4 regions of the Streptomyces sp. NPDC093071 genome follow, and region 4 is predicted to be linked to each of the others. Evidence: riboswitches for the same ligand, from Rfam matches in the RefSeq annotation. Region 4 holds a riboswitch; each other region holds the start of a gene.
The links. A riboswitch is a leader RNA that binds a small molecule or an ion and turns the genes downstream of it on or off. The one in region 4 is predicted to bind cyclic di-AMP.

Region 1: another riboswitch for cyclic di-AMP. It lies ahead of ACIQD7_RS25610 (transglycosylase SLT domain-containing protein); the one in region 4 lies ahead of ACIQD7_RS26510 (transglycosylase family protein).
Region 2: another riboswitch for cyclic di-AMP. It lies ahead of ACIQD7_RS20835 (M23 family metallopeptidase); the one in region 4 lies ahead of ACIQD7_RS26510 (transglycosylase family protein).
Region 3: another riboswitch for cyclic di-AMP. It lies ahead of ACIQD7_RS01915 (peptidoglycan DD-metalloendopeptidase family protein); the one in region 4 lies ahead of ACIQD7_RS26510 (transglycosylase family protein).

What each region holds. Positions count from the first base shown of each region.
Region 1 is NZ_JBIVPH010000007.1:235,112-242,178, forward strand. Features, by position in the region: gene ACIQD7_RS25595 (SpoIIE family protein phosphatase) at 1-1,262, opposite strand, end outside; gene ACIQD7_RS25600 (alpha/beta fold hydrolase) at 1,415-2,179, shown strand; gene ACIQD7_RS25605 (phosphoribosyltransferase family protein) at 2,353-3,657, shown strand; gene ACIQD7_RS25610 (transglycosylase SLT domain-containing protein) at 3,664-4,587, opposite strand; cyclic di-AMP (ydaO/yuaA leader) riboswitch at 4,592-4,776, opposite strand; gene ACIQD7_RS25615 (hypothetical protein) at 5,150-5,860, shown strand; gene ACIQD7_RS25620 (phosphocholine-specific phospholipase C) at 5,907-7,067, opposite strand, start outside.
Region 2 is NZ_JBIVPH010000005.1:21,860-28,926, reverse strand. Features, by position in the region: gene ACIQD7_RS20870 (diacylglycerol/lipid kinase family protein) at 1-437, shown strand, start outside; gene ACIQD7_RS20865 (phosphatase PAP2 family protein) at 434-1,024, shown strand; gene ACIQD7_RS20860 (sigma-70 family RNA polymerase sigma factor) at 1,038-2,066, opposite strand; gene ACIQD7_RS20855 (rhodanese-like domain-containing protein) at 2,238-2,729, shown strand; tRNA gene ACIQD7_RS20850 (tRNA-Met) at 2,783-2,856, shown strand; gene ACIQD7_RS20845 (MerR family transcriptional regulator) at 2,971-3,711, shown strand; gene ACIQD7_RS20840 (PP2C family protein-serine/threonine phosphatase) at 3,907-5,190, shown strand; cyclic di-AMP (ydaO/yuaA leader) riboswitch at 5,403-5,549, shown strand; gene ACIQD7_RS20835 (M23 family metallopeptidase) at 5,561-6,694, shown strand; gene ACIQD7_RS20830 (aldo/keto reductase) at 6,767-7,067, shown strand, end outside.
Region 3 is NZ_JBIVPH010000001.1:475,311-482,377, reverse strand. Features, by position in the region: gene hpnH (adenosyl-hopene transferase HpnH) at 1-269, shown strand, start outside; gene ACIQD7_RS01935 (aspartate aminotransferase family protein) at 277-1,665, shown strand; gene ACIQD7_RS01930 (helix-turn-helix domain-containing protein) at 1,742-2,371, shown strand; gene ACIQD7_RS01925 (DUF6126 family protein) at 2,457-2,606, shown strand; gene ACIQD7_RS01920 (tyrosine-protein phosphatase) at 2,630-3,451, opposite strand; cyclic di-AMP (ydaO/yuaA leader) riboswitch at 3,841-4,000, shown strand; gene ACIQD7_RS01915 (peptidoglycan DD-metalloendopeptidase family protein) at 4,004-4,963, shown strand; gene ACIQD7_RS01910 (SGNH/GDSL hydrolase family protein) at 5,125-5,937, shown strand; gene ACIQD7_RS01905 (STM4011 family radical SAM protein) at 5,924-6,784, opposite strand; gene ACIQD7_RS01900 (STM4012 family radical SAM protein) at 6,794-7,067, opposite strand, start outside.
Region 4 is NZ_JBIVPH010000008.1:158,991-166,057, forward strand. Features, by position in the region: gene ACIQD7_RS26495 (nucleoside triphosphate pyrophosphohydrolase) at 1-578, shown strand, start outside; gene ACIQD7_RS26500 (cytochrome P450) at 729-2,096, shown strand; gene ACIQD7_RS26505 (transglycosylase family protein) at 2,257-3,306, shown strand; cyclic di-AMP (ydaO/yuaA leader) riboswitch at 3,521-3,738, shown strand; gene ACIQD7_RS26510 (transglycosylase family protein) at 3,742-4,452, shown strand; gene eno (phosphopyruvate hydratase) at 4,809-6,101, shown strand; gene ACIQD7_RS26520 (septum formation initiator family protein) at 6,215-6,685, shown strand; gene ACIQD7_RS26525 (DUF501 domain-containing protein) at 6,725-7,067, shown strand, end outside.

The DNA.
Region 1 (7,067 bases), on a different contig from region 4:
CCGGCCTTCTGCGCGAGGCCCGCGGGACCCTCCTCCGGGAGGAGCACCAGCGTCAGCCCGTCCCGCCCCGGATGCAGCGAGACCGACAGCCAACGGCCCCCCTCCGGACGGGCCAGGAAGCGCACCGGCTCCCCGGAGAGCAGGGCGGCGCGCAGCTGCTCCTTGTGGAAGGGGTACCCGAACCAGGGCAGCGCCTCCCACAGCGGCCGCCCGGCCAGGTCCCTGCGCGGCCGGCCGAGGAGCTGTTCCGTGCGCTCGTTGACGTACGTGACGCGCCCGAGCCGGTCGACGGCCAGGAGCGCCCGTGGCAGCCGGTCGGTGGCGTCCGAGCCGATCAGGCCGGTGCCGAGGTCGACGAGGGTGCCCACGAGCCGGGAGCCCTTCTCGGAGCCGGTACGCCGTGCCCGCGCGGACACCTCCAGGAGGTGCAGTCCGCCGTCCGGGCCCTTCAGCCGGAGCCTGCGCACCAGGGGGCGCCCGCCCGCGCCCGTCGCGTGCCGGGCCGCCGCCCACAGCGCGTACCCGTCCTCCGGCTCCAGGAGGGACGTGAGGACCTCGATCGTGCAGGGCGAGGGAACCCCCGCCCCGAGGATCTTCAGGAGCCCCTCGTCCATCGTCACGATGCCCGAGACCAGGTCCCAGTCGAAGGAGCCGAACCGCACCGGCGGCCCCGAGCCGGTCGGCAGCTGCACGCACACCGGATCGCCGGCCCACTCGACCGTCGTCCCCTGCCGGGACAGCTCGGTGAGGGTCTCGCCGAGCCGGAGCGCGCCCCGCGTCATCCGGCTCCGGTCCCGCGCGTCCACCGGCACGCCCGGGGTGGGCGCGCGCAGCGCCACGAGCACGCCGAAGCGCTCGCGGCCCGCGATCACCGGCGCGTACAGGGAGGCGAAGGGAAACGGCAGGCTCGCCACCAGCTGGGGGAAGCGCCGCATCGCGTCCTCGGCGTCGGCGAGGTGGACGGCCTGGCCCGAGCGGTGGACCTCGGCCACCGGGAAGGGCCGGTTGGTGTGCATCCGCCACCACGGACGGAACAGCGGCCCCGGCAGCCCCACGAGGACCGCGAGCCGCAGCAGGCCGGGCGTCTCGGAGCGCAGGTACACCCCGCCCGCGTATCCGCCGACCTCCTCCACGGCGCCGAGCGCCGCCTCCGCGAGCGCCCACGTCAGGGCGACGGAAGCGGGCTCGTCGCCGGGTCCGCTCCCGGACGGACGCCCGGTGCCGCCCGCCGGGCCGGGGCCGGAAGCGCCGTGCGAGGTCACACAGCAAGGATGCCCCCGGAGCCGAAGCCCCCGCATCCCGGAAGGGCCCTTCCCGCACGACGTCGTTGACCTCGCGCGTCCGGACCGTCACACTCGGTGGTCGACCGCCGCCGTCCACGCGCGGCGGCGCCACCGCGCGACCAGGGGGCACGATGACGGGCCGGGTTCTTCCGTACGACGTCCACGGCGAAGGGCCGGAAAGGGCCCTCGTGCTCCACAACTGGTTCGGCGACCGCACCAGCTTCGCCCCGCTGCGCGCGCATCTGGACGGCGCCGTCGGCACCTACGCCTTCGTCGACTGCCGCGGCTACGGCGAGGCCCTCGACCACGAGGGCGCCTACACGATGGAGGAGGTCGCGGCCGACGCCCTGGCGGTCGCCGACGACCTCGGCTGGGACTCCTTCTCCGTCATCGGCCACTCGATGGGCGGCAAGGCGGCCCAGCTGATGCTCCTCGAAGCGCCCGGCCGCGTCCGCTCGCTCATCGGCGTCTCGCCGGTCTCCGCCGCCGGGTTCCCCCTCGACGGGGAGTCCTGGGAGCTCTTCGCCGGAGCCGCCGGGGAACCGGCCAACCGGCGCGCGATCATCGACCACACCACCGGCGGCCGGTACGACGACGCCTGGCTGGGCACGCTCGTCGACCGCTCCCTCAGCCGCTCCTCCGCCACGGCCTTCCGCGCCTACCTGGACTCCTGGTCCCGCGCCGACTTCCACGAGCGGGTCCGCGACAACCCCACGCCCGTCCTCCTCGTCGTCGGCGCGCACGACCCGGCGCTCGGCACCGAGGCGATGGAGGGAACCTGGTTGCGCTGGTACCCGAACGCGCGCCTCGAAGTCATCGAGGACGCCGGGCACTACGTCCCCGAGGAGACCCCGGAAGCCCTGGCCGAGGCCATCGAGGCCTTCCTCGCGGCCTGAGCCGCCTCAGCCGTCCGAACTGCTTCAGCCGTCCGAGTCATCCGGGCCCGCCCCTCGCCGTCCCGCCCCTGTCGGCCGGGCGGGGCGGGACGACGCGTCTACCCTGGAGGGACGGGCAGGGGACGGGCACCGCGTTCCTCCCCGGGCCCGCCCGGGCGGAAGGGCGTCGGACCATGTTCTTCAGCGATCGCAGCGACGCGGGGCGGCAGCTCGCCGCCCGGCTCGACCACCTCAAGGGCCAGGACGTCGTGGTCCTCGGCCTTCCGCGCGGCGGCGTGCTGGTGGCCGTCGAGGTCGCCGACGCCCTCGACGCCCCGCTCGACGTCTGTCTCGTCCGGAAACTGGGCGTGCCCCACCGGCCGGAGGTCGCGATGGGCGCGATCGGCGAGGGCGGCGTGCGGGTGCTCAACGACCGGGTGCTCCACGAGGCCGGGGTGGACGACCGCGCGCTGGCCGCCGTGGAGGAGCGCGAGCTGACCGAGCTGGACCAGCGCACCCGCCGCTACCGGGGCGGCCGGACGCCCCTGCCCCTGGAGGGACGGACGGTCCTCGTCGTCGACGACGGGCTCGCCACCGGCGCCACGGCCCTGGCGGCCTGCCGGGTGGTCCGTGCCCGGGGCGCCGCCCGGATCGTCCTCGCGGTGCCGGTCGCGCCGCCCGGCTGGACCGCCCGCCTCGGCGGCGAGGCCGACGAGACCGTCAGCGTCCGCACCCCGGAGGGGTTCTACGCCGTCGGCCAGTTCTACCGGGAGTTCCCGCAGACGCCGGACGACGAGGTGATCGCCTGTCTGGACCGGAGCCGGGCCGCGCGCGACCCCGTCGTCCGGGACGCGGACGTACGGCTCCCGGTCGGCGGCGCCACCCTCGCGGGGAGGCTCGCCGTGCCCGAGGGGGCCGCCGGCCTGGTCCTGTTCGCCCACGGCAGCGGCAGCAGCCGCCACAGCCCCCGGAACCGGGCGGTCGCCGCGGAGCTGAACAGGGCCGGTCTCGGGACCCTGCTGTTCGACCTGCTGAGCGAGGCCGAGGCGGCCGACCGGGCGCACGTCTTCGACACCCCGCTCCTCGCGGATCGGCTCGCCGGGGCCACGGAACGGCTGGCCGAGCGGCCCGACGTCGCGGGGCTCCCGCTCGGCTACTTCGGCGCGAGTACGGGAGCGGCGGCCGCGCTGTGGGCGGCGGGCGACCCCGCGTCCCTCGTCGCCGCCGTCGTCTCGCGCGGCGGCAGGCCGGACCTCGCGGCCGACCGCCTGGCCGGGGTGCGGGCCCCGACCCTCCTGGTGGTGGGCGGCGACGACCCGCTGGTCCTGGACCTCAACCGGCGGGCCGGGGCGCTGCTGCGCTGCGAGAACCGGCTGGCCGTGGTGGAGGGGGCCACCCACCTCTTCGAGGAGCCCGGTGCCCTGGAGGAGGTGGCGGAGCTCGCCACCTCCTGGTTCACCGGACACTTCCGGCGTCAGGGCACCGGTGCGCCCCGTTGACGACGGTCAGTACGCCCCGTTGACGTTGTCGATGGAGCCGTAGCGGTCGGCCGCGTAGTTGCAGGCGGCGGTGATGTTGGCGACCGGGTCGTACAGGTCCATCGACGTGCCGGGCACGTGGTAGGCCAGGAAGGTCGGCTCGATGACCTGGAGGAGGCCCTTCGAGGGGGTGCCGTTGACGGCGTTGATGTCCCAGTTGTTGATGGCCTGCGGGTTTCCGGAGGACTCGCGCATGATGTTGCGGTGGATGCCCTCGTAGGAACCGGGGATGCCGTGCTGGGCCATGATGTCCAGCGACTGCCGGATCCAGCCGTCGAGGTTGTCGGCGTACTGGGTGGCGGCGACCGGAGCGGCGGCCGGAGCGGCGGCAGCGGCCGGGGCGGCGGCGGAGGCTCCCGTGGCGCTGCCGGTGGACGGGGCGGTCGCGCGGCGCTCGGAGCGGCTCGCCCGGTCGGTCGTGCTGGACTTCTCCGCCTTCGCGGTGACCTTGCGCTCGGCCTTTCGCTCCGCCTTCTCCTGCGTCTTCGCCTGAGAGGGGACGGCCTTGGCGGAACCCCGATGAATCGTCAGTTCCAGACCGGGGTGGATGAGTGACGGATTGTCACCCACGGCGCTCTGGTTGGCGCGGTAAAGGCTCTTCCAGCCTCCCTGAATTCCCTTCTTGTGGGCGATCAGGGAAAGCGAGTCACCGCTCACGACGGTGTAGGTGCGCGCGGTCGCCGGGGCGGCCGGGGCCTTGGCGGCGACCGGGGCGGCGGGGGCGGCGAAGGTCTTGGCGGCGATCTCCGGGGCGCCGGCGGCGGGCGCGGCGCCGGCCGTGGCGGGGGCGATCAGGGGCAGGGACAGCGCGGCTCCACCGGTGCCGACCAGTGCGAGACCACGGGAGACGCGGCTGCGGCGGGGGCGGCGGTGCTTACCGTGTGCAGGCATGACGGATTCCTCTCCGGCGCCTACGAGGTGAGCTGTCGGGTTCGGACGGGAGATGTCCGGCCGCGCGCACGCGGCTGCACCCCGAGCCGTTCCGGATCACCGGACCGGCGTATTCGTGGGTCCCCCGCTCCTGCCGTCGGGTGAAAAGGGAGGTTTCCGAGCGGTGGCAGGATTAGGCGTTCCGCTCGAATGGGGGTGACCGTAGGCCAGTAATGCGGCGAATAACAAGAGGATCAGAGCGGCGGCACGGGTAAAAGGATCACCGAATTCGGGGAATTCAAGATCGGTCGGCCCGGAAAGGCGCCGAACTTCCTTGTGCGGTACGGGGCGGGAGAGGTCGGCGCCGTGCGGCGGGCCGTGCGGAGTGAGTCGCGTCACCCGGTGGGTTATGTCCGAATATGCGATGTAATTCCATTGATGGGTAAATAGGGCGAAAAACTGTCGAGTGGGGTTTTCGGGGTCGATGGGTCGTCTTGGGTGGCATCCGGTGCCACTCAAGGGCAAAGCGCGCAAAGCCGACATTCCTGTCGAAGGATGGAGTGCCCGACCCAGGAGCCGCCCGATGCCCCCCGCCGCCCCCCAGCTCACCCCCGACACCCTCGACCGCGAGGCCGCCGCCCTCTACGAGAGCGCCGTCTGGCAGCGGATCGTCACCGACTGGACCGCCCCGGAACCGCTCGCACCCGCCCCGGAACCGCTCGCACTCGCCCCCGAACCGCTCGCGCTAGCCCCCGGGTCGCCTGCGCCCGCCCCGCAGCCCCTCGCGCCCGCCCCCGGGTCGCCGTCGCCGGGGGAGGGGCGGGACTGGCGGGACCTGCTGAGCGTGCCCGTGGACCGGCTCGTAGCCGAGGCGCTCGACGCGCTCCCGGCGCCGGCCCCCGTCGAGCGCCGCCTCCCCGGCCGGATCGGAGCCGTACTGCCGGACCGCCTGCACGCCTGGCGCCGCATCGGCGGGGTCGAGCTGCGCCCCTCGGTCCACCTCGGCTACGCGCGTCTGGTGCTGACCGAGTGGGGCTGGCAGAACGCCCCGTACAAGCTGCGCGACAGGCGCGGGGCCCGCTGTGTCTGCGGGGCGCTCCTCGCCGCCCACCGCCTCGGCTACGGCGGTGCGGACACCATGAACGAGGCGGCCGCCTGGATCATGACCGAGCTGCGGTCGCGGGGATGGCGGGACCTCATCGGCCCCTGGAACCGGGCCCCGGGGCGCACGGCCGGCGACGCGCTCGCCCTCCTCGACGCCACGGCCCGCCGCGCCGCGCACGCAGGCCGCTGACGCCCGGGGCCCGGGACACGGGGAAACCGCGCCCGGGCCGCCGGACTCAGCCGCTGACGCTCGGCGCCCCGGTCTCGATGTGGCCGGTGTACCGGCGCGACCAGGTCCCGTCGACGCCGGTGGTGATCGTGAAGTCGTACCAGCCCCGGTGGTACGCGACGGCGTTGAAGAAGTCCTCGGTGGCGGAGCCCGCCGGCACCGTGTACGTCCACGGCCCGTCCGTCCGGTAGGCATTGGAGCGGATCGTGAAGGTGACGGGCCCGGCGGAGGCGTTGGTCATCCTGAGCCAGAGGGCCGTCTTCCCGGTCCCCGGCTCGGTCGCGAACCGGGCCGCCACTTCGACGTCCTTGCCCGCCTTGGAGGCGTCGCCGATGAACCGGCGCAGGAACCGGTTGGGTCCCATCATCGAGATGTCGTACTTCCCGGACCCCGAGCCCGTGCCGATGTTGAAGAAGTCGGAGGCCGTGCCCCCGGGGTCCACGGTGTACTGCCAGGCGGCCGTGTCGCGGTGCTGGTGCGGGTGGATCGAGAAGTGCGCGGCCCGCCTGGCCTCCGTCCCCCGGTTCGTCATCGAGAACCAGGCCAGGATCTTGCCGCCGGAGCCGAACTCGAAGCGGTCCAGGTTGCCGTTCACCTGGTACGGCAGGGCGCGTGCCGGCCGGGTGCCCGGTTCCTGCGCGGGCAGGGCGTTGTTCTGCGGGACCGGGTTCGGCAGCGGCTTGCAGGTGGCCTGCCCGATCACCTTCGCCGTCGACGGAAGTCCGGCGGGCACTCCGTACACCGGGCGGGCGAAGTCGAAGACGCCGGTCAGATCGCCCGTCACCTTCCGCCGCCAGGCGCTGATGTGGGGACAGGCGGCCGGGGTGCCGAGGGCCGTCGTCCAGGTCTCCAGGAAGCGCAGCACGGAGGTGTGGTCGAAGACCTCGGAGCTCACCCAGCCGCCCCGGGTCCACGGGGACATGACAAGCATGGGGACGCGGAAGCCCAGGCCGATCGGCACGCCGTCGAGGTACTCGCCCGGTGTGCCCGGCGGGGCGACCGGCGGCGGCACGTGGTCGAAGAAGCCGTCGTTCTCGTCGTAGTTGAGGAACAGCACGGTCGAGTCGAACACCTCGGGGTTCGCGGCCAGGGCCCGGTAGACGAGGTCGACGAAGTGCGCGCCGTCCCCGGGCGGCGCGTAGGGGTGCTCGGAGAACGCCTCGCTCGC
Region 2 (7,067 bases), on a different contig from region 4:
TCGACGCCCAGCAGGCACTCCTGGTCAGCAACAACCCGTACGCCACGCCCGATCCGCTCAGTGCCGACCCCGCCCGAAGACCCCGTCTCGACGGGGGCGAACTCGGGGTGATCGGCGTCCGGGTGGAGGGGGCGTTCCAGGCCGCCGAGCTGGCGGTACGGGGGACCCAGGCGGCCGCCCTGAACGTCCTGACGGCCCGTAGGGTCGAGGTCACCTGCGACAGCGGTGACGGCCCCATCTCCGTCGCCGTCGACGGCGAGGCCCTGACGCTGCCCACCCCGGTCGTCTGCACCCTCCGCCCGCGCGCCCTGCGGGTCCTGGTGCCCCGCGACCGGCCGGGCACGGCGCCCCCGAGGCCGCCCCTCGACTGGCGGCGCATCAGCGAACTCGCCTTCCACACCCACCCGCATCACCGACCTCCGAGGAGCGGCGCATGACCCACGACACGCCCACCATGACCGCCGAGGCGGTCCTGCACGATCTCCGCGCCGTCGACGGTGCCGTGTACGCCGCCGTGGCCGCCACCCCCACGCCCACCCTGGACACGGCCCTCCGCCGGCTCTCCAGGACGGCCGACCACTCCAAGATCTCCCTCTCCGTCGCGGCCGTGCTCGCCCTCTTCCCGGGCCGTCCGCGCCGGGCCGCGCTCGCCGGGGTCGGGGCGATCGCGGTGGCCTCGGCCACGGCGAACCTGCTGGGCAAGCGGCTCGTCCGCAGACCGAGGCCGGACCGGGAGGCGGCCCGGGTGGTGGCGGGCCGGCACGTCCCCATGCCCGACTCGGCCTCGTTCCCCTCGGGGCACACGGCGTCGGCGGTCGCCTTCGCCACCGCCGTGGGGGTGGTGCTGCCCGCCGCCGCCGTGCCCCTCGGGGTCCTGGCGTCGACGGTGGGGTACTCCCGCGTCCACACCGGCGTGCACTATCCGGGCGACGTCGCCGCGGGCGCCGTCCTGGGCGTCGCCAGCGCCGCCGTCTCCCTGACGGCCGGAGCCTCCCTGGCCCGCCGCCGGCAGCGCCGGGGATAGCGCGAAGGGGGGTTCAGGGTTCCGCACGGGACAGTTCCTCCTCGGTGAGGCCGAGCGTCGCGAGGCGTTCCGGGTCCGCCAGGACGTGGAGCGCGACGATCCGGTCCCCGGCGATGGTGAACACCATGAGGGCGGCCGGGCGGCCGTCGACGACCGACAGGACCGCGGGCTCGCCGTTGGCCACGACCCGCAGCGCCGCCTTCCGGAACCTGGAGTACGCGAGGGCCTGCGAGACGACGGCCCGGGCGCCCCGCACCACCCGGGAGGTGGCGGCCATGAGCCGGCCGCCGTCCGCGCGCAGCACCACGTCGGGGTCGAGGACCGCGAGCAGGCTCTCGAAGTCGCCGCCGTTCGCGGCGGTGAGGAAGGCGTCCGCGATCTCCCGCCGGCGCCGAGGGTCCGGGGCGGGGCCCGGGGAGACGTCCCGCACCCGGCGGCGGGCGCGGCTGGCGAGCTGGCGGGTCGCGGCCGGGCTGCGGTCCACGACCTCGGCGAGCTCGTCGAAGGGGACGGCGAACATGTCGTGCAGGACGAACGCGAGCCGTTCGGCCGGTGACAGGGTCTCCAGGACGACGAGGAGTGCGAGGCCGACGGACTCGGTGAGCTCGGCCGCGCGCTCCGGGTCGGTGGCGTCGGGGGCGCCGACGCCACCGCTGGTGCCGGTGGCGGCGGCGGTACTCACGGTGTCCCCGACGCGGACCACCGGGTCGGGGACGTAGTACTCCAGCGGGGACTCGCGGCGCGAGCCGCGCGAGCGCAGCATGTCCAGGCAGACGCGGCCGACGACGGTGGTCAGCCAGGCGCTGAGGTTCCGCACCGCGTCGGCGTCGGCGCGGTGGAGCTTGAGCCAGGTCTCCTGGACGGCGTCCTCGGCCTCGCTCAGCGAGCCCAGCATCCGGTACGCCACCGCCCGCAGCCGGCCTCGGTCTGCGTCGAAGCGCCGGGCCAGGAGTTCCTCGTCGCCGTGCACGCCCGCCTCGCCGTGCACGCCCGCGTCCCCCTCCGCGTCCACCGTCCTGTCTTCCCCTTCGCGTCCCGTCATGTCTCCATGACGGATTGGGTCCCATGAATGTGACGAGGGAGGCCGGTCGGAGTTCCGGAACGTGAGATCCCCGCCGCTCGGCCGTGAACGCACGGGAATCCCCGGCCGGAGTCCCCGACCGCCGGGGTTCTCTACTTCAGCCCGGTGTCCTCCGGTCCTAACTTGATCACCATGACGACGACACCGCAGGTCAACCCCGTACTCCGCACCCCGCCGGCCTCTCCCGCCGTCGCTGCCGCGTACTTCTCCGCGAGCCTCGCCTTCCACGCCGACGTCTCCGACGTGGCCTCGGTCCTCGCCGCCGCGGCGGCCGGGGGCGCCGACCCCGGGTTCGTCCTGGTCGACACGCGGTCCACGGCCGCCTGGGACCAGGGGCACGTGCCCGGCGCCGTTCACCTGCCGACCGCGCTGATCCCCGAGCGGGCCGAGGAGCTGCTCGACCGTTCCGTGCCGGTCGTCACGTACTGCTGGGGTCCCGGCTGCAACGGCGCCACCCGGGCCGCGCTCGCCCTCGCGGAGCGGGGCTTCCCGGTCAAGGAGATGCTCGGCGGCTTCGAGTACTGGGTGAGGGAGGGCTTCGCGTACGAGACGTGGGAAGGGCCCGCGGAGAAGGCCGCGGACCCCCTGACGGCCCCGGTCGGCACCGACGACTGCGGTTGCTGACGGAAACCGATTTCAGGATCGCCCCGGTCATGCCGTAGAGTCATGTTTACCGACGCGGGGTGGAGCAGCTCGGTAGCTCGCTGGGCTCATAACCCAGAGGTCGCAGGTTCAAATCCTGTCCCCGCTACTCAGTAGCGAACGAAGGCCCGGATCCTCTTGGATCCGGGCCTTCGTCGTTCCCGCCCGGATGCGCGCGATTCCGTTTGACCTTGACGCGACGTCAAGATCTAGCGTTCTCGGCATGGAGTGGTCGATCCAGGAGATCGCCAAGAAGGCCGGCACCACCAGCCGCACCCTCCGGCACTACGGGGAGCGCGGACTGCTGGAGCCGAGCCGGATCGGCGCGAACGGTTACCGGTACTACGACCAGGCGGCGCTCGTGCGGCTGCAGCGGATCCTGCTGCTGCGCGAGCTGGGGCTCTCGCTGGCCGCCATCGCCGAGGTCCTCGCGGGTCAGCGGGACACCTCCGTCGCCCTGCGCGCCCACCTCGCCCTCCTGGAGCAGGAGCGCGAGCGCATCGGACGCCAGATCGCGTCGGTGCGGACCACCCTCCACAAGACCGAGAACGGAGAGGAACTCATGGCGGACGAGATGTTCGACGGCTTCGACCACACGCGGTACGAGGAGGAGGTCACCCACCGCTGGGGCCGCGACGCGTACGAGCAGGGCGACCGGTGGTGGCGCTCGCTGGACGATGTGCAGAAGCGGGCGTTCATGGAGGAGCAGGCCGGGATCGCCCGCGACTTCGGGAAGGCGGCGCGGGACGGCCTGGCCGCGGACAGCGACGAGGTGCAGGCGCTCGCGCGGCGCCAGGTCGCCTGGCTGTCGACCACCACGGCGCCGACCAAGGAGTACGTGATCGGCCTCGGCCGGATGTACGTCGACGACCCCCGCTTCACCAAGAACTACGACAGGTACGGCGAGGGCACCGCGATTCTCGTCCGGGACGCGATGGCGATCTACGCCGAACGCAACATGTAGCCCCGGCCCCCGGCCCCCCGGCACCCGCTCCCGGCCCCGGCCCCCCGGGCCCTCGCCCCTAGCCCCCTCAGCCACCCCCGACCCCCGCCCCGTCCACCAGTCGGCCGTGCGGAGTCGCCGTTCGCCCGGGTGGCGGCCACCCTGGAAGGGCGCGGTACGGGGCCGCGGCCGGGCGGACCGGGCAGGAGAGAACAGGTGGGGCACCCCCTAGGAGCGGTGGGCCGAGGAAGGCGGGGCGGTGAGGGCCGTCCCCCGTACAACCGTGCCCGCTGGTTCCTCCGGACGCTGCCGCCGCTGATCATCCTGGGCGGTGTCCTCTTCGACGTGTCGACCCCCGCCCCGTACACCGCCTCGCCGATGCTCGCCGCCGCCCCGCTGGTCGCCGCGCCCTTCTTCCCCCTGATCACGACGCTCCTCACCGGGATCGCCGCCGTCCTCGCCTCGGTCGGGCTCTACCTCTTCAGCGACGACGTCACCCGGGCCCCGGCCGTCGCCGAGACCCTCACCGTGTTCACCGTCTCCGTGCTCGCCCTGCTCATCAACCGGGTGGTGCGCCGCAGCGGCGAACGGCTCGCCTCGGCGCGGGTGATCGCGGAGACCGCGCAGAAGGCGGTGCTGCCGACGCCCGCCGAGCGGATCGGCGGGCTCCGGTGCGCGGCCCGCTACGAGGCGGCGCAGGCGGACGCGTTCATCGGCGGCGACCTCTTCGCCGTGCAGGACACCCCGTACGGGGTGCGGCTCGTGGTCGGGGACGTACGGGGCAAGGGCCTGGACGCGGTCGAGGCCGTGGCCGTCGTCATCGGCGCCTTCCGGGAGGCGGCCGAGCAGGAGCGGACCCTGGAGGGCGTGGCGCGGCGGCTCGAACGGGCGCTGGACCGGGAGGGCACCCGCCGGGACAGCCTCGACGCCGTCGAGGGGTTCACCACCGCCGTCCTGGCCGAGGTCCCGCGCTCCGACGGCAGCGGGACCTTCGACGGCTTCGTACGGGTGGTCAACCGGGGGCACCCGTCCCCGCTGATGCTGTACGGCGACGGGCGGGTCGAGACGGTCGACCCGAGCCGGCCGGCGCTGCCCCTCGGCATGGGGGACCTGGCGTCGTGGCCGGACCGCGCCGAGGCCCGGCCGTACCCGCCGGGCACGACGCTGCTCTTCTACACCGACGGCCTCTCGGAGGCGCGGGACGCGTGGGGCGTCTTCTACGACCCGGCGGAGCGGCTGGCCGGGCGGATCTTCCCCGGTCCCGAGGAGGTGCTCGACGCGCTCGTGGACGACGTACGGCTCCACACGGGCGGCGGGGCGACGGACGACATGGCGCTGCTCGCACTGAGCCGCCCGGCGGCGGGGCAGCCCGAGCGGCGCCGGACGATGCCGGTGGTGCCGCCCGGCGGACCCCGTCACCGGCCGTCGGGCGGGCTCCGTCACCGGCTCCCCGGAGGATTCGGTCGGCGGCCGTCCGACGGCCCCGGTCACCAGGGGTAGTCGAGAGGTCTCCCTCCGATAACAATTGATGAACCGTCAGATTGCGGGGGTTTTGCGGCTCCGGGATCCGGCCTTGCTGAAGGGGGGTCAAGTCGGACCAATCCCTACCAATTCAATGAATGATCAAGGGGGACGGCTTGGAATCGGGACCCCCTGTCTATTAACGTTCGATAACGCAGCGCGGTCGTCCCAGCCGTCGCAAGAGACGGCACCGTGCGCACGCGCCGAATCCCGCAAGGGAACCGGGGAACCACCATTTGGGGTGAATCGAGCCCTTCGCACCCGTGCGACCGGGCCCGTAGGAGACCTTCCTGCTCCGAACCCGTCAGCTAACCCGGTAGGCGAGAAGGAAGGAAAGGAGCGCGCCTCCGTGGCGTCCAACACCCCTGCCCCCGAAGCCCCGTTCGATGCCTTCGGCGGCGGTGCGGCCCCCTCCGCCCCGGACACCGAGTGGAACCCCACCGAGGATTCCCTCCGCGCCCAGAACCGCTCCGGCGGCCGGCACCGGGTCGTCAAGCAGCGCTCCAACTTCGCCCGCTCCTCCACCGTCCTCGGCGTCGGCGTCATCGCGGCCGTCGGCGCGGGCGGCCTCGCCACCGCGCAGGAGAAGCCCCCGGTCGCGATATCGCTCCCGGACCTCCCCGACCTCAACCTGCCCGACGCCCACGACCTCCCCGGCGTCGGCGCGCTCCTGCCCGCGCAGGAAGAGCGGGAGACGGTCCCCGCGGACCGCGCCAACCCGAACCCGCTGACCTCCGCCACGTACACCACCGAGGCCGAGGACCGGGCCTCGCGGTCCGGGCAGGTCACGCGCGCGAGCCTGTCGACCGTGGACGCCCCGAGCACCGCCGACGCGGGCGAGGCCCTGCGCGCCCGCATCCTCCAGCAGGCCGAGCAGCAGCAGGCCTCCGCCGACGCCGCCGAGAAGGCCGCGGCGGAGAAGGCGGCCGCCGAGAAGGCCGCCGCCGAGGCGCAGGCCAAGGCCGACGCCGCCGAGAAGGCCGCGGCCGAGGCCAAGGCGAAGGCCGAAGCGGAGGCCAAGGCCAAGGCGGAGGCGGAAGCCAGGGCGAAGGCCGAGGCCGAGCGCCTCGCCAAGCTCGCCGCGAGCTACTCGATGCCCCTCTCCTCGTACTCCCTCACCGCCACCTACATGCAGTCCGGCTCGATGTGGTCCTCCGGCTACCACACGGGCCTCGACTTCGCCGCCCCCACCGGCACCCCGCTCAAGGCGGTCCACGGCGCCACGGTCAAGTCGGCGGGCTGGTCCGGCTCCTACGGCTACCGGATCGTCCTGGAGCTGGAGGACGGCACCGAGGTCTGGTACTGCCACCTCTCCTCCATGACGGTCTCCGCGGGCCAGACCGTGGGCACCGGCGAGACGATCGGCCGCGTCGGCGCCACCGGCAACGTCTCCGGCGCCCACCTCCACCTGGAGGTCCACCCCGGCGGCGGCGACGGCGTCGACCCGGCGGCCTGGCTGCGCTCCAAGGGCCTGACCGTCTGATCCCTTCCGCGCCCGCGCGGAATGCTCCATCCGCGCGGAATACGCCCGGCGGCGGGGACCGTTGTCCACCCCATGACTTCTCTCCGTACGCTGGGCACGTCCGATCTGCACGTCTTCCCGCTGGCCCTCGGCGGCAACGTCTTCGGCTGGACCGCCGACGAGGCGCAGTCCTTCGCCGTCCTCGACGCCTACGCCGCCGCGGGCGGCAACTTCGTCGACTCCGCCGACGTCTACTCGGTGTGGGCCGAGGGCAACGAGGGCGGCGAGTCCGAGACCGTCATCGGCCGCTGGCTCGCCTCCCGGGGCAACCGCGACGACGTCGTCGTCGCCACCAAGGTCGGCTCCCACCCCCGCTTCAAGGGGCTCTCCGCCC
Region 3 (7,067 bases), on a different contig from region 4:
ACTTCCCCTGCACCGCCTGGGCCATCCCGAACTACTCCCTCTTCGGCTGGCAGCGGCCCTGCTACCTGATGAGCGACGGTTACGTCCCCACGTACCGCGAGCTCGTCGAGGAGACCGACTGGGAGAAGTACGGCCGGGGCAAGGACCCGCGCTGCGCCAACTGCATGGCGCACTGCGGCTACGAGCCCACCGCCGTCCTCGCCACCATGGGCTCCCTCAAGGAGTCCCTGCGCGCGGTCCGGGAGACCGCCTCCGGGAACAGCAGGTGAGCGGCGCGTGACCGGCGGCGGCTTCGACCTGCGGGGGCTGCTCGCCGAGCGCGGCGGCGAGCGGTACGAGCTGCACGCCCGGTACCTCAACCCCCAGCTCCCGCGGATGCTCCGCACCCTCGGCTTCGACAAGGTGTACGAGCGGGCCGAGGGCGCCCACTTCTGGGACGCCGAGGGGAACGACTACCTGGACATGCTCGCCGGCTTCGGCGTGATGGGCCTCGGACGGCACCACCCCGTCATCCGCAAGGCCCTCCACGACGTCCTGGACGCCGATCTCGCCGACCTCACCCGCTTCGACTGCCCGCCGCTGCCCGGCCTCCTCGCCGAGCGGCTGCTCGCCCACAGCCCCCACCTGGACCGGGTCTTCTTCGGCAACAGCGGCACCGAGGCCGTGGAGACCGCCCTGAAGTTCGCCCGGTACGCCACCGGGCGGCCCAGGATCGTCTACTGCGACCACGCCTTCCACGGGCTCACCACCGGCTCCCTCTCCGTCAACGGCGAGCGGGGCTTCCGGGACGGCTTCGCCCCCCTCCTGCCGGACACCGCGATCGCCCTCGGCGACCTCGACGCCCTGGAGCGGGAGCTGCGCAAGGGGGACGTGGCCGGCTTCGTCGTGGAGCCGATCCAGGGCAAGGGCGTCCACGCGGCCCCGCCCGGCTTCCTGCGCGCCGCCGGGGAGCTGCTGCGCCGGCACGGCGCCCTGCTGATCGCGGACGAGGTGCAGACCGGTCTCGGCAGGACCGGCGACTTCTACGCGTACCAGCACGAGGAGGGCGTCGAGCCGGACCTGGTCTGCGTCGCGAAGGCGCTCTCCGGCGGCTACGTGCCGGTCGGCGCCACCCTCGGCAAGGACTGGATCTTCAAGAAGGTCTACTCGTCGATGGACCGGGTCCTGGTCCACTCCGCGAGCTTCGGCTCGAACGCGCAGGCCATGGCCGCCGGGCTCGCCGTCCTCTCCGTGATGGAGGACGAGGGCACGGTCGCCCGCGCGCGCCGGATCGGCGACCTGCTCTCCGGCCGCCTGAAGGAGCTGGTGCCCCGGTACGAGCTGCTCCACGAGGTCCGCGGGCGCGGTCTGATGATCGGCATCGAATTCGGCCGGCCGTCCTCGCTCGGCCTGCGCGGCCGCTGGACGGTGCTCCAGGCGGCCCGCAAGGGCCTCTTCGCCCAGATGGTCGTCGTCCCGCTGCTCCAGCGGCACAGGATCCTCACCCAGGTCTCCGGGGACCACCTGGAGGTGATCAAGCTGATCCCGCCGCTCGTCGTCGACGAGGCGGACGTGGACCGGTTCGTCACCGCCTTCACGGCGGTCATGGACGAGGCCCACGGCGGGGGCGGCCTGATGTGGGACTTCGGGAAGACCCTGGTCAAACAGGCGGTCGCGCAGCGCTGACGGGAAACGACCCTCCGGGTTTTGCCTCTGGGGCAAGAAACTTGCCTCAGAGGCACGATCCTGGCGGAATGGGGGCATGGACCACGTCCCCGGGGACACCTCCCCGGATCCCGCCACCTCCGGCGTCCTGCCCGACGTCGCCCCGCAGCTGCGAGCCCTGCGCCGCCGCCGGGGGCTCACCCTGGAGGCCGCCGCCCAGCGGGCCGGCCTCTCGCCGGCCCACCTCTCGCGCCTGGAGACGGGGAACCGGCAGCCCTCGCTGCCGATGCTGCTCGCCCTCTCCCGCATCTACGGTACGACGGTCTCCGAACTCCTGGGAGAGGCGCCCCCCGAGCGCGACCCCGTCGTCCGGGCCGGCCGCTCCGAACCCGTCGAGGCCGACGGCTGGATCTACCGCCAGGCGGGCGGCGCCGGACGCGCCCTCCAGTGCCTGCGGGTCCACGTGCCGTACGCCACCCGGGCCGACATCGTGCGCGTGCACCCGGGGGAGGAGTGGATCCACGTCCTGGAGGGCCGGGTGCGGCTCGCGCTCGGCGAGGCGGTCCACGTCCTCGATCCCGGGGACGGCGCGCACTTCGACTCGCTCACCCCGCACCGGATCGGTGCCGCCACCCCCGGCGGGGCCGAGCTGCTCTTCGTCCACACCCTGCTGCAGAGCCCCGTCGCCGAGCTGTGCCTCGGCGACGGGACCCCGCACCGGCGCTGACCGCCGTAACGATCGTCTGTGACGGTCCGCAGCAATGATCCGCCGTAACGATTCTTCTGTGACGATTCTTCAGGAAAGGACCGACATGTCCGAGAAGTCCGCACCCGTCACCGGCGAGGAGCGCGGGGAAGGCAAGTTCCCCAAGGGCCTGGTGCTCCGTCTCTTCGCCTACCTGATCGCCGGTCACCTCTTCGCCGGCTTCCTCTACCTGCTCTTCGCGATGGGCGCCAAGTAGGACCCCGGGAGGCGTCGCGCCTCCTACGCCTCGGTGACCAGGCGCTCCCGCAGCCGCTCGCGGGTCTCCGGGGACAGCTTCAGACCCCCGGAGAAGTAGGCGTCCACCGAGCCCCAGGTCGTCTCGATCGTCTCGAAGGCCGCCAGCAGGTACTCCGCCCGTGCGTCGAAGAGCGGGCTCAGCAGCTCCATCACCTCGGGCCCCATGGCGTCCGGGGCGGTGGAGCTGCGGCGCACCTTGTAGCGGCGGTGCGGCTCGTTCGACTTCACGTAGTCCGCCTCGATCGCCGTCCGCTCGACCCCGACGGCGAGCAGGGTGATCGCGACGGCGAGCCCGGCCCGGTCCTTGCCCGCCGCGCAGTGCATCAGGGCCGGGACGCTCTCCTCCGCCATGGAGTGCAGGATCCGGCTGTGCTCCGCCGTCCGCTCGACCACCATCCGCCGGTACGAATCGGACATTCGGGCCGCGGCCTTGCCCTCGCCGAGGATCTCCCGCAGCTGCGCGGTGTTGCCGTCGCGCACCAGCTTCCAGAACTCCTTGCCGTCGGCCGGGTCGTTGAGGGGTATGTTCACGTTCCGTACGCCGGGCAGCTCGACGTCCGGGCCCTCGATCCGCCGGTCGGCCTCGTTGCGGAAGTCGAAGACCGTGTGCAGCCCGAGGCCGGCGAGGAAGGCGGCGTCGCTCTCGGTCGCGTGGGCGAGGTGGCCGCTGCGGAAGAGCCGGCCGGGGCGGACCGCCCGCCCGTCCGTCGTCGGCAGGCCGCCCACGTCCCGGAAGTTGCGGACCTCCGCCAGCTCGGGCTCGGCGGCTTCGATGGGCGGGACCTGCGGCAGCTGCTGCGTCACGGATGCTCCTGGAGAGTCGGCGTTCGGGTGCCCGACGAGAAATCGGTTCCTGGGGCAATCATCCAGACGGGAAGGACCCGGCGCATCCCCTCGGACGGGAATGGGCAATCTGTCCGAATTGGCACGTTGGATATAACGCGCCCTGTTTACGGATGAGATGGGTTTCGGCGCGTGAGCAGGGTCATAGAAGTGACGGATCGTGGCCGGAGGTCCGCCGCAATCCCCTTACGGGAAAAGGGAGTCGAAGGACCGTCATCCACGGAGGGTGACCGGAATCCCGGGGGAACGATCTAGGGCGGAATGCCGGGACAAAACAGCGGCTTGTTCGCGCCGACCCCGCTCGTCTAGCGTCACGGTCAATCCGGACGGACCGCCTAATCCTGCCACCGCCCGGAATTCCACCCATCCCATGCGTGGCAGGAGCGGGGGACCCAGGAAGTACGCCGGTCCCGCGATGCAGGACGGCTCGGGGTGAAGCCGCGCGAGAGCGCGGCCGGACATCTCCAGTCCGAACCCGACAGCTCACCTCGCAGGCGCCGGAGAGGATTCGCCATGCCCGCGAAGGGTAAGCACCGCCGTCCCAAGAGCAACCCCCTCACCCGCGGATTCGCCGCCGCCGGTACGGGAGGCGCCGTCGTCGCCCTCCCGCTCCTCGGCGCCACCGGGGCCCACGCCGCCGAGCAGGCCGCCCCGGCCACCGCCTCCGTCCAGTCCGCCGTCACCGCGCACGCCGTCGCGGCGAAGGCCGCCCCGGCGAAGCCCGCCGCGACGACCGGCCCCCGGACGTACTCCGTCGTCCCCGGCGACTACCTGTCGAAGATCGCCGCCGACCACCACCTGGAGGGCGGCTGGCAGAAGGTGTACGAGGACAACCGCCGGACCATCGGCGCGGACCCCTCCCTCATCCTGCCCGGCATGAAGCTCACCATCGGTGCCAAGGGCTCCGCCCCCGCCGGCCCGAAGAGCGCGCCCGGCGCCCAGGAGTCCGGCAAGAACGGCGATGACGCCCCCCGCGCCTCCCGCGGCGAGAGCCGCCGCGCCGCCGCTCCGGCCACCACCGCCGCCCCGAAGGCCGCCGAGAGCTCCACCGGCTCCACCGCCTCCTCGTCCGGCTGGGTCGCCCCCGTCACCGGCGGCTTCTCCACCCCGTACCGCGCCTCCGGCTCCATGTGGTCCTCCGGCTACCACACCGGCGTCGACTTCATCGCCTCCTCCGGCACCACCGTCCGCGCCGTCGGCGCCGGCACGGTCGTCTCCGCCGGCTGGAGCGGCTCGTACGGCAACGAGGTCGTCATCCAGCACGCGGACGGCAACTACTCGCAGTACGCCCACCTCTCCTCCCTCTCGGTCTCGGCCGGGCAGAGCGTCAGCGGCGGGCAGCAGATCGGCCTCTCCGGTTCCACCGGCAACTCCACCGGCCCGCACCTGCACTTCGAGATCCGCACCACGCCGAACTACGGCTCGGACGTCGACCCGCTGGCCTACCTGCGCCAGCACGGCGTCTCCGTCTGACGCACCGCAGGGGACACCCTTTCCGACGGCCCGGCACATTCCGTGCCGGGCCGTCGGCCTATTCCGACTTGGGCGAATCTTTATCGGTGGCATATGTCACCCGTCGTCAACCCCTCCTTACGGTCGCGTAGGTCACACGCGAAAGGGAAGGATGTGCCCCCGTGGCAGACGATTCGAGATCAAGAGACAAGAACGCATTCGGGTCGTACGCGGCGATCGGTGACAGCTTCACCGAGGGCGTCGGAGACCCCGGCCCCGACGGGACGTACGTCGGCTGGGCGGACCGCTTCGCGGTCCTGCTCGCCGACCAGCTGCCGGAGCACGACGCCTTCCGCTACGCCAACCTGGCCGTACGCGGGCGCCTCCTCGACCAGATCGTGGCGGAACAGGTCCCCCGGGCGAAGGAACTCGCCCCCGACCTGGTGACCTTCTGCGCGGGCGGCAACGACATCATCCGTCCCGGCACCGACCCGGACGACGTCGCCGAGCGCTTCGAGCGCGCCGTCGCCGAACTCACCTCCGCCGTCGGGACCGTCATGGTGACCACCGGCTTCGACACCCGCGACGTCCCCGTGCTCCGGCACCTGCGCGGCAAGATCGCCACCTACACCGCGCACGTCCGGGCCATCGCGGACCGCCACGGCTGCCCGGTCCTCGACCTGTGGTCGCTGAAGTCCGTCCAGGACCGGCGGGCCTGGGACGGCGACCGGCTGCACCTCTCGCCCGAGGGACACACCCGGGTCGCCCTGCGCGCCGCCCAGGTCCTCGGCCTGCCGGTGCCCGCCGACCCCGACCAGGCGTGGCCGCCGGTCCCGCCGCGCGGCTCCCTGGAGGTCCGCCGCGACAACATCCAGTGGGCGCGGGAGTACCTCGTCCCCTGGATCGGGCGCCGGCTGCGCGGCGAGAGCTCCGGGGACCACGTCGAGGCCAAGCGCCCCGACCTGATGCCCCTCGGGGACCTCATGCCCCTGTAGCGGGCGGCGCGGCGGGGATCCGCTCCAGGACCCCGCCCGCGAACACGTCGTACAGCGGCAGCGTCTCCAGGTGGACGTAGCCGATGTGGCAGTCGCAGACGGCGAGGGGGCAGGCGCGGGGACGCAGGGCGGCGCGGTACGAACCGTCGTACAGGTTCCCCAGCTCGGCCTTGACGAAGTGGCAGCGCCGCACCGTCCCCCCGCCGTCCACCGAGATCACCGACTCGCCGGTGCGGCAGGGCAGCCCCGCCGAGCGGTGCGGATGCCGGCTGTACGGGAAGAGCGGGTCGAGCTCCGTCCACCCGTCGGCCTCCTCGTCGGTGTACGCGTGCCCCTCCGCCGCGTTCACCCACAGGTACACGTGCGGCGGCAGCGCGTCCCGCAGCCGCCGGGCGTGCTCCCGGTGCTCGGGGAGCCCCACCACGCCGACGCTGAACCGGACCCCCCGCCCCGCCAGGTCGTGGCACTTGGCGAGGAAGCGCTCGTACGGCGTCTGCCCCGGGTGGTACGTGCACCACAGCGCCACGGCCTCCGGGTCCACCTCCGCCAGCCAGTCGGTCCGGCAGCTCAGATTGGTCTGGATCGCCACCCGCTCGACGTGCGGCAGCCGGGAGAGGTCGACCAGCGCCCGCCGGTACCAGGAGCGCACCAGCCCCTCGCCCCACGGCGTGAACAGGATCCGCAGCCGGTCCCCGGTCTGCGCGGCGGCCCACCCGGTGAACCGCTCCAGCGCCTCCCGGTCCGCGCGCAGCCGCTCGCGGCTGTCCCGGCGCTTGGCGAAGGGGCAGTACGGACAGTCGTAGTCGCAGGAGGACAGCGGCCCCCGGTAGAGCAGAGTGAGGTCCACGGCCGCCCCCTACTTCGGCTCGTACGCGGCCATCGCGGCCCGCACCCCGGGGGAGAACAGCTCGGGACCCAGCCCGTCCGAGTGCGCCAGGCCCTCCGGCGAGAGCCGCAGCAGCCCCTCCGGCGCCTCCCCGTCCAGCCAGCCGAGCGCCTCGAACAGCCCCAGCTCGTCGGGGAAGTCCGCGAACGGCGAGGACCCGAACCGCTCCTCGTACCCGGCGACCGGCATCCCCTCCGCCTGGAGCAGCGACTGCAGCAGATGGCGCCGCCGCGCCTCCCCGGCG
Region 4 (7,067 bases):
TGGACCGGGTCCGGCGCGAGTGCCCCTGGACCTCGGCGCAGACCCACGAGGGGCTCGTGAAGTACGCCATCGAGGAGGCGTACGAGCTGGTGGAGGCGATCGAGGACGGGGACAGGACCGCGCTCCGGGAGGAGCTGGGCGACGTCCTCCTCCAGGTCGTCTTCCACGCCCGGATCGCCGAGGAGGACCCGGAGGATCCGTTCTCCGTGGACGACGTGGCCGGGGCCCTCGTGGAGAAGCTGATCCACCGCCATCCGCACGTCTTCGGGGACGCGACCGCCGAGACCCCCGAGGAGGTCCACGCCCACTGGCAGCGGACCAAGGCGGTCGAGAAGCGGCGGGAGTCCGTCACCGACGGCGTGCCGCTCGGCCAGCCCGGCCTCGCGCTCGCCGCGAAGCTCGCGGGCCGGGTCCGGTCGGCCGGCCTCGACGTGCCCGTCCCGGCGGGCGGGGGCGTCGGCTACGAACTCCTGGCCCTCGCGGCCCGCGCGGAGGCGGCGGGCGTCGACCCGGAGACGGCGCTGCGGGCCGCTGCCCGGACGTACCGGGACGCGATCAGGGCGGCGGAGGGGCTGTGAGGCGGTAGCGCCGTACGGCCGTACAGAGGGGAGGGCCGGGCCCGGTGAGGGCACGGGCCGTCCGGTCCGGGCCGCCGGGACGCGCGGAGGTGCGGGCCGTCCCGTACGGGGCCGCCGGGGGCGCGCGGGGGCGCGCTGTACGGTCGGGGGGTGAGTGACAGCACCGCCCCGGACCCCGCGCCGCACCCCGCACCGACCTCCTGCCCGACCTCCGGGGCGGCCCCGGCCCCCGACGCGAACCCCGCCCCCGGCAGGGACCCCGCTCCCGCGCTCTTCACCTGGGAGTTCGCCACCGATCCGTACCCCGCCTACGCCTGGCTGCGGGAGCACGCGCCCGTGCACCGGACGACGCTGCCCAGCGGGGTCGAGGCCTGGCTCGTGACGCGGTACGCGGACGCCCGGCAGGCCCTCGCGGACCAGCGGCTGTCGAAGAACCCGGCGCACCACGACGAGTCCCCGCACGCCAAGGGCAAGACGGGCATTCCGGGCGAGCGCAAGGCCGAGCTGATGACCCATCTGCTCAACATCGACCCGCCCGACCACACCCGGCTCCGGCGGCTCGTGTCGAAGGCGTTCACCCCGCGCCGGGTCGCCGAGTTCGCCCCGCGCGTCCAGGAGTTGACCGACCGGCTCATCGACGCGTTCGCGGAGAAGGGGAGCGCGGACCTCATCCACGAGTTCGCCTTCCCGCTCCCCATTTACGCCATCTGCGACCTGCTCGGCGTGCCCGAGGAGGACCAGGACGACTTCCGGGACTGGGCCGGGATGATGATCCGGCACGGCGGGGGCCCGCGCGGCGGCGTCGCCCGGTCGGTGAAGAGGATGCGCGGCTACCTCGCGGAGCTGATCCACCGCAAGCGCGAGGCGCCGGGGGACGACCTGATCTCGGGGCTCATCAAGGCCTCCGACCACGGCGAGCACCTCACCGAGAACGAGGCCGCCGCCATGGCCTTCATCCTCCTCTTCGCGGGCTTCGAGACCACGGTCAACCTGATCGGGAACGGTCTGTACGCGCTGCTCCGCGATCCCGTACAGAGGGGACTCCTCCAGACCTCCCTCGCCGCCGGGGAGACCGGCCTCCTGGAGACCGGGATCGAGGAGCTGCTGCGGTACGACGGGCCCGTGGAGATGGCGACCTGGCGGTACGCGACGCGGGCCCTGACCATCGGCGGGCAGGAGATCCCGGCGGGCGACCCGGTGCTCGTGGTGCTCGCCGCCGCCGACCGCGACCCGGAGCGGTTCGACGGGCCCGACGTGCTCGACCTCGCCCGGCGCGACAACCAGCACCTCGGCTACGGCCACGGCATCCACTACTGCCTCGGCGCGCCCCTCGCCCGCCTCGAAGGACAGACGGCGCTCGCCACCCTCCTGACCCGTCTGCCGGACCTGCGGCTCGCCGCCGATCCGGCCGAACTCCGGTGGCGCGGCGGGCTCATCATGCGCGGTTTGCGCACGCTTCCGGTGGAGTTCTCCCCTTCCGTACCCCTCTCGCACACTAACGGACCGTCAGAAATGTGATCTTCATGTGATCGAGTGGCCATCGACTTGTGACGGACGTTCGAATGCCGCTACGTTTCGCCGCAGTCTCAGCCGTCACGCGAAAGGCGTACCTATGCGTTCCGGGAACGGACGACACCGTCGCCCCCGTCAGGCCCCCGCCATCGTCGTCGCCGCGGGCGTGACCGGATCCGCCATGGCGCTGCCCCTGCTCGCCACCGGATCCGCGTCCGCCGCCGACGCCGCCACGTGGGACCGCGTCGCCGAGTGCGAGTCCGGCGGTCAGTGGAGCGCCAACTTCGGAAACGGGATGTACGGCGGCCTCCAGCTCACCCAGGGCGACTGGGAGCGGCACGGCGGCCTGGCGTACGCGCCCAGCCCCGACCTGGCCAGCCGCGCCCAGCAGATCGCGGTGGCCGAGAAGGCCCTCGCCAAGGGCAGCGACGCCTGGGCCACCTGCGCCCCGATCGCCGGTCTGACGAACGACGGGAAGCCCACCGGGGTGGACCCGGGTCCGGCCACCGCCCCGGCGCCCTCCGTGGCGCCCGTCCCCGAGTCGAGCTGGAACTCCGGCTCGCCGGCCGCCTCCGCGACCACGCCGTCCACCGGGACGCCGAAGGCCTCCGTCCCGACGACCGCTCCGGCCACCCCGTCCGCGCCGGCCGGATCGACGGCTCCCGCCACCCCGGCGGACCCGACCGCGCCGACCGCCCCCGCCACGCCGTCCGCGCCGTCCGGATCGACCGGGACGGCGGACCCGGCGGACCCGACGCTCCCGTCCGACCCGTCCGACCCGACGGTCCCGGTCGCCCCCGACGGCTCCGTGGCGCCCGTGACGCCCGGTGTCCCGGGCGACGAGGGGTCGTCGACCGAGCCCGGTACGGGCAAGCACCGGGGCGATGCCGCCCCGGATGAAACCGACAAGCCGGACAGCTCCACCGAATCCGGTAGACATGCCTCGGGCAAGGACAAGCTTTCCGAAGAGCCTGACTCGACCCCGATTGCTGACGAAGCGAAGAATTCGGACGCAACGGACAGCCAGGGCTCTTCGGGTGAATACGTCGTGCGTCCGGGTGACAGCCTTTCGGACATCGCCCAGGCGAACGAACTGCCCGGAGGGTGGACCGCCCTCTATGACGCCAACAAGCGGACCGTGGGCACCGATCCGGACCTCATCCTCCCTGGTCAGAACCTCGACCTGACGAAGGGTTCGGTCCCGGCGGAGGGGTAGTTCGACGGCTTATGTCCGGTTCCGGGCGAGTGAGACATGGGTCTCTTTGCCCCAACTGGCCCACAGCGCCCGCAAACTCCGCTTCCGTCACTCCTCACCTGCGCAAACAGTCCCCTCCGAAGGGCAAGAAGAGGCGAAATTCGTCGTATGAGCCTCTTTGAACTTCGGAGGGTTCTGTGTCTACGGTCGTCACCGCTCGCCACCGCGGGCCCCGTCGACCGAAACGCCGAATCCTGCCGTCGGCCGATGGGAACAGTCGTCGCGCAAGCGCCGTAGGCAGGAGCGGGGGACCCAAGGTAAGTGCCGGCCCCGGCCGTCGAGACGGACGGCCGACGACCGGCTTGGGGTGAAGCCGCGTGCTAGGACACGCGGCCGGGCAACTCTTCGGCCCGAACCCGACAGCTCACCTCGCAGGCGTCGGTGAGGAGAATCCCCATGCTGTTTTCCGTCAAGGGCAAACACCGCCGTCCCTCCAAGGCCACCCAGCTCGCCGCGCTCGTCGGCGTCACCGGCATCGCCGTCGCCGCCCCGTTGATGACCGCGGGCACCGCCTCGGCCGCCACGTCCTCCGAGTGGGACCGCGTCGCCCAGTGCGAGTCCGGCGGCAACTGGTCCATCAGCACCGGCAACGGCTACTACGGCGGCCTGCAGTTCTCGGCCTCCACCTGGGCCGCGTACGGCGGCACCGCCTACGCCTCCACCGCCGACCAGGCGTCGAAGTCCCAGCAGATCGCCATCGCCGAGAAGGTCCTCGCGGGCCAGGGCAAGGGCGCCTGGCCGAGCTGCGGCGTGGGCCTCTCCGGCGCCTCGTACGACGGCGGCGCCGCCGAGAGCGCTCCGCAGCAGGAGCAGCCGAAGCAGGAGCGGAAGGCCGAGCAGCCGACCACCCGCAGCGAGCAGCGCCAGGCCCCGAAGAAGGAGCGCCAGGCCGCCCCCGAGGCCGCCAAGAAGACCGTCACCACCCCGACCGGCAAGACGGTCAAGAAGGGCGACGGCGAGTACAAGGTCGTGGCCGGCGACACCCTCAGCAAGATCGCCGACGCCCAGGGCGTCAAGGGCGGCTGGGCCCAGCTCTTCGAGCTGAACAAGGACGTCGTCGAGAACGCCGACCTGATCTACCCGGGCCAGCAGCTCCACCTGAAGTGAGCCCGGCGGGTCGCGTGAGTCCGGCGGCTCACGCGCCCCCGACGACCCTCCCGCGGTGACCACCCCGGTCCGGTGCGCGCTTCCCCGTGCGCGCCGGACCGGGGTTCCCCTTATTGAGAGGGCTGTGCATTGCGGGTATCGAGGGGGCTCCGGAGCCCCTCCGCGACCCACTTGATGGTTACCGCCCAGTAGATCTGGGGCCCTTCGCCCCGTTGTGCGTGCCCTTGGGTCCTTTTTCGTCCCAGGGGGCGGGCGCCCGGCCGGTCGGAGCCTCCGGGGCGGTTAGGCTCTTGTCGCAAGGCCGAGCGACCCAGCACAGGCCCTGCGTCACATCCAGCGTCACATCCCAGAAGGAGATGCTCGTGCCGTCCATCGACGTCGTCGTAGCCCGGGAAATCCTGGACTCCCGAGGCAACCCCACGGTCGAGGTCGAGGTCGGCCTCGACGACGGCAGCACCGGCCGTGCTGCCGTTCCGTCCGGCGCCTCCACCGGTGCGTTCGAGGCCCTGGAGCTTCGCGACGGTGACCCGAACCGTTACCAGGGCAAGGGTGTCGAGAAGGCCGTCCTCGCCGTCATCGAGCAGATCGGCCCGGAGCTCGTCGGCTACGACGCCACCGAGCAGCGCCTGATCGACCAGGCCATGTTCGACCTGGACGCCACCCCGGACAAGTCCTCGCTCGGCGCCAACGCCATCCTCGGCGTCTCCCTCGCCGTCGCGCACGCCGCCTCCGAGGCCAGCGACCTCCCGCTCTTCCGCTACCTGGGCGGCCCGAACGCGCACCTGCTGCCCGTTCCGATGATGAACATCCTCAACGGTGGGTCGCACGCCGACTCCAACGTCGACATCCAGGAGTTCATGATCGCCCCGATCGGCGCGGAGTCCTTCTCCGAGGCCCTCCGCTGGGGCACCGAGGTCTACCACACCCTCAAGTCCGTCCTGAAGTCCAAGGGCCTCTCCACCGGCCTCGGCGACGAGGGCGGCTTCGCCCCGAACCTCGGCTCCAACCGCGAGGCGCTCGACCTCATCCTCGAGGCGATCAAGCAGGCCGGCTACGTGCCCGGCAAGGACATCGCGCTCGCGCTCGACGTCGCCGCCTCCGAGTTCTACAAGGACGGCAAGTACGAGTTCGAGGGCAAGGCCCGCTCGGCCGCCGAGATGACCGAGTACTACGAGGAGCTCGTCGCCGCGTACCCGCTGGTCTCCATCGAGGACCCGCTGTTCGAGGACGACTGGGCCGGCTGGAACGTCATCACCGAGAAGCTCGGCGAGAAGGTCCAGCTCGTCGGCGACGACCTGTTCGTCACCAACCCGGAGCGCCTGGCCCGGGGCATCGAGGAGAAGTCCGCGAACGCCCTGCTCGTCAAGGTCAACCAGATCGGCTCGCTGACCGAGACCCTCGACGCCGTCGAGCTGGCCCAGCGCAGCGGCTTCAAGTGCATGATGTCCCACCGCTCCGGCGAGACCGAGGACGTCACCATCGCCGACCTGGCCGTCGCCACCAACTGCGGCCAGATCAAGACCGGCGCCCCGGCCCGCTCCGAGCGCGTCGCCAAGTACAACCAGCTGCTGCGCATCGAGGAGATCCTCGACGACGCCGCGGTGTACGCCGGCCGCAGCGCCTTCCCGCGGTTTCGCACTGCGAACTGATCGCCACGGCAAGGGCTGATCGAAGGCGGACACCCGCTCTCATCCGTACGTCCCCGCACTCGGTCCCGTACCGTGTGCGGGGACGTCCGCGTGAACAGGGGAGGCGACACGACATGGCCGTGAAGGACCGGGACCGGTTCTCGACCGCGACCCGGATCAGGCTGCTCGGCGAGCAGACCGCCGCCCGTGTCTACCGCTCCCAGACCCGCCGTCAGGCCCGCCGCTCCCGGCTCACCGGCCGCGCGGCCTTCCTCGCCCTCGTCGTCTGCTCTCTGGTCGTGGCCCTCGCCTATCCCATGCGCAGCTACGTCTCCCAGCAGGGCGAGATCGCCGAGCAGGAGCGCCGGGCCGCCGAGGCCGCCCGGCGGGTGCAGGAGCTGAGGGACGAGAAGGCCCGCCTCCAGGACCCGGCCTACGTCCGCCGCCTCGCCCGCGAGCACCTGCACTACGTGCTTCCCGGCGAGACCGGCTTCACCGTGAACGACCCCGGCGCGGAGCGGCGGCCCCGCGCCGATCAGGGCGCGGCGGACCGCCCCTGGTACGACAACCTCTGGGACGGCGTGGACAACGCCGACCGCCGCTGACCTCCCGTACGACCGACGACCTAGGCACCCAAGGCAGACATGCAAACGCCCCCTCCGCAGACCGAACGCACCGAGCCCACCGAGGCGGACGTCGCCGCCTTCGAGCTCCAGCTCGGACGGCCGCCCCGCGGCCTGCGCGCCATCGCGCACCGCTGCCCCTGCGGGCAGCCGGACGTCGTCGAGACGGCGCCCCGGCTCCCCGACGGCACGCCCTTCCCCACCACGTACTACCTGACCTGCCCCCGGGCGGCCTCGGCCATCGGCACCCTGGAGGCCAACGGGGTCATGAAGGAGATGCAGGCCCGGCTCGCCACCGACCCGGAGCTCGCCGACGCCTACCGGGCCGCGCACGAGGACTACCTCGCCCGCCGCGACGCCATCG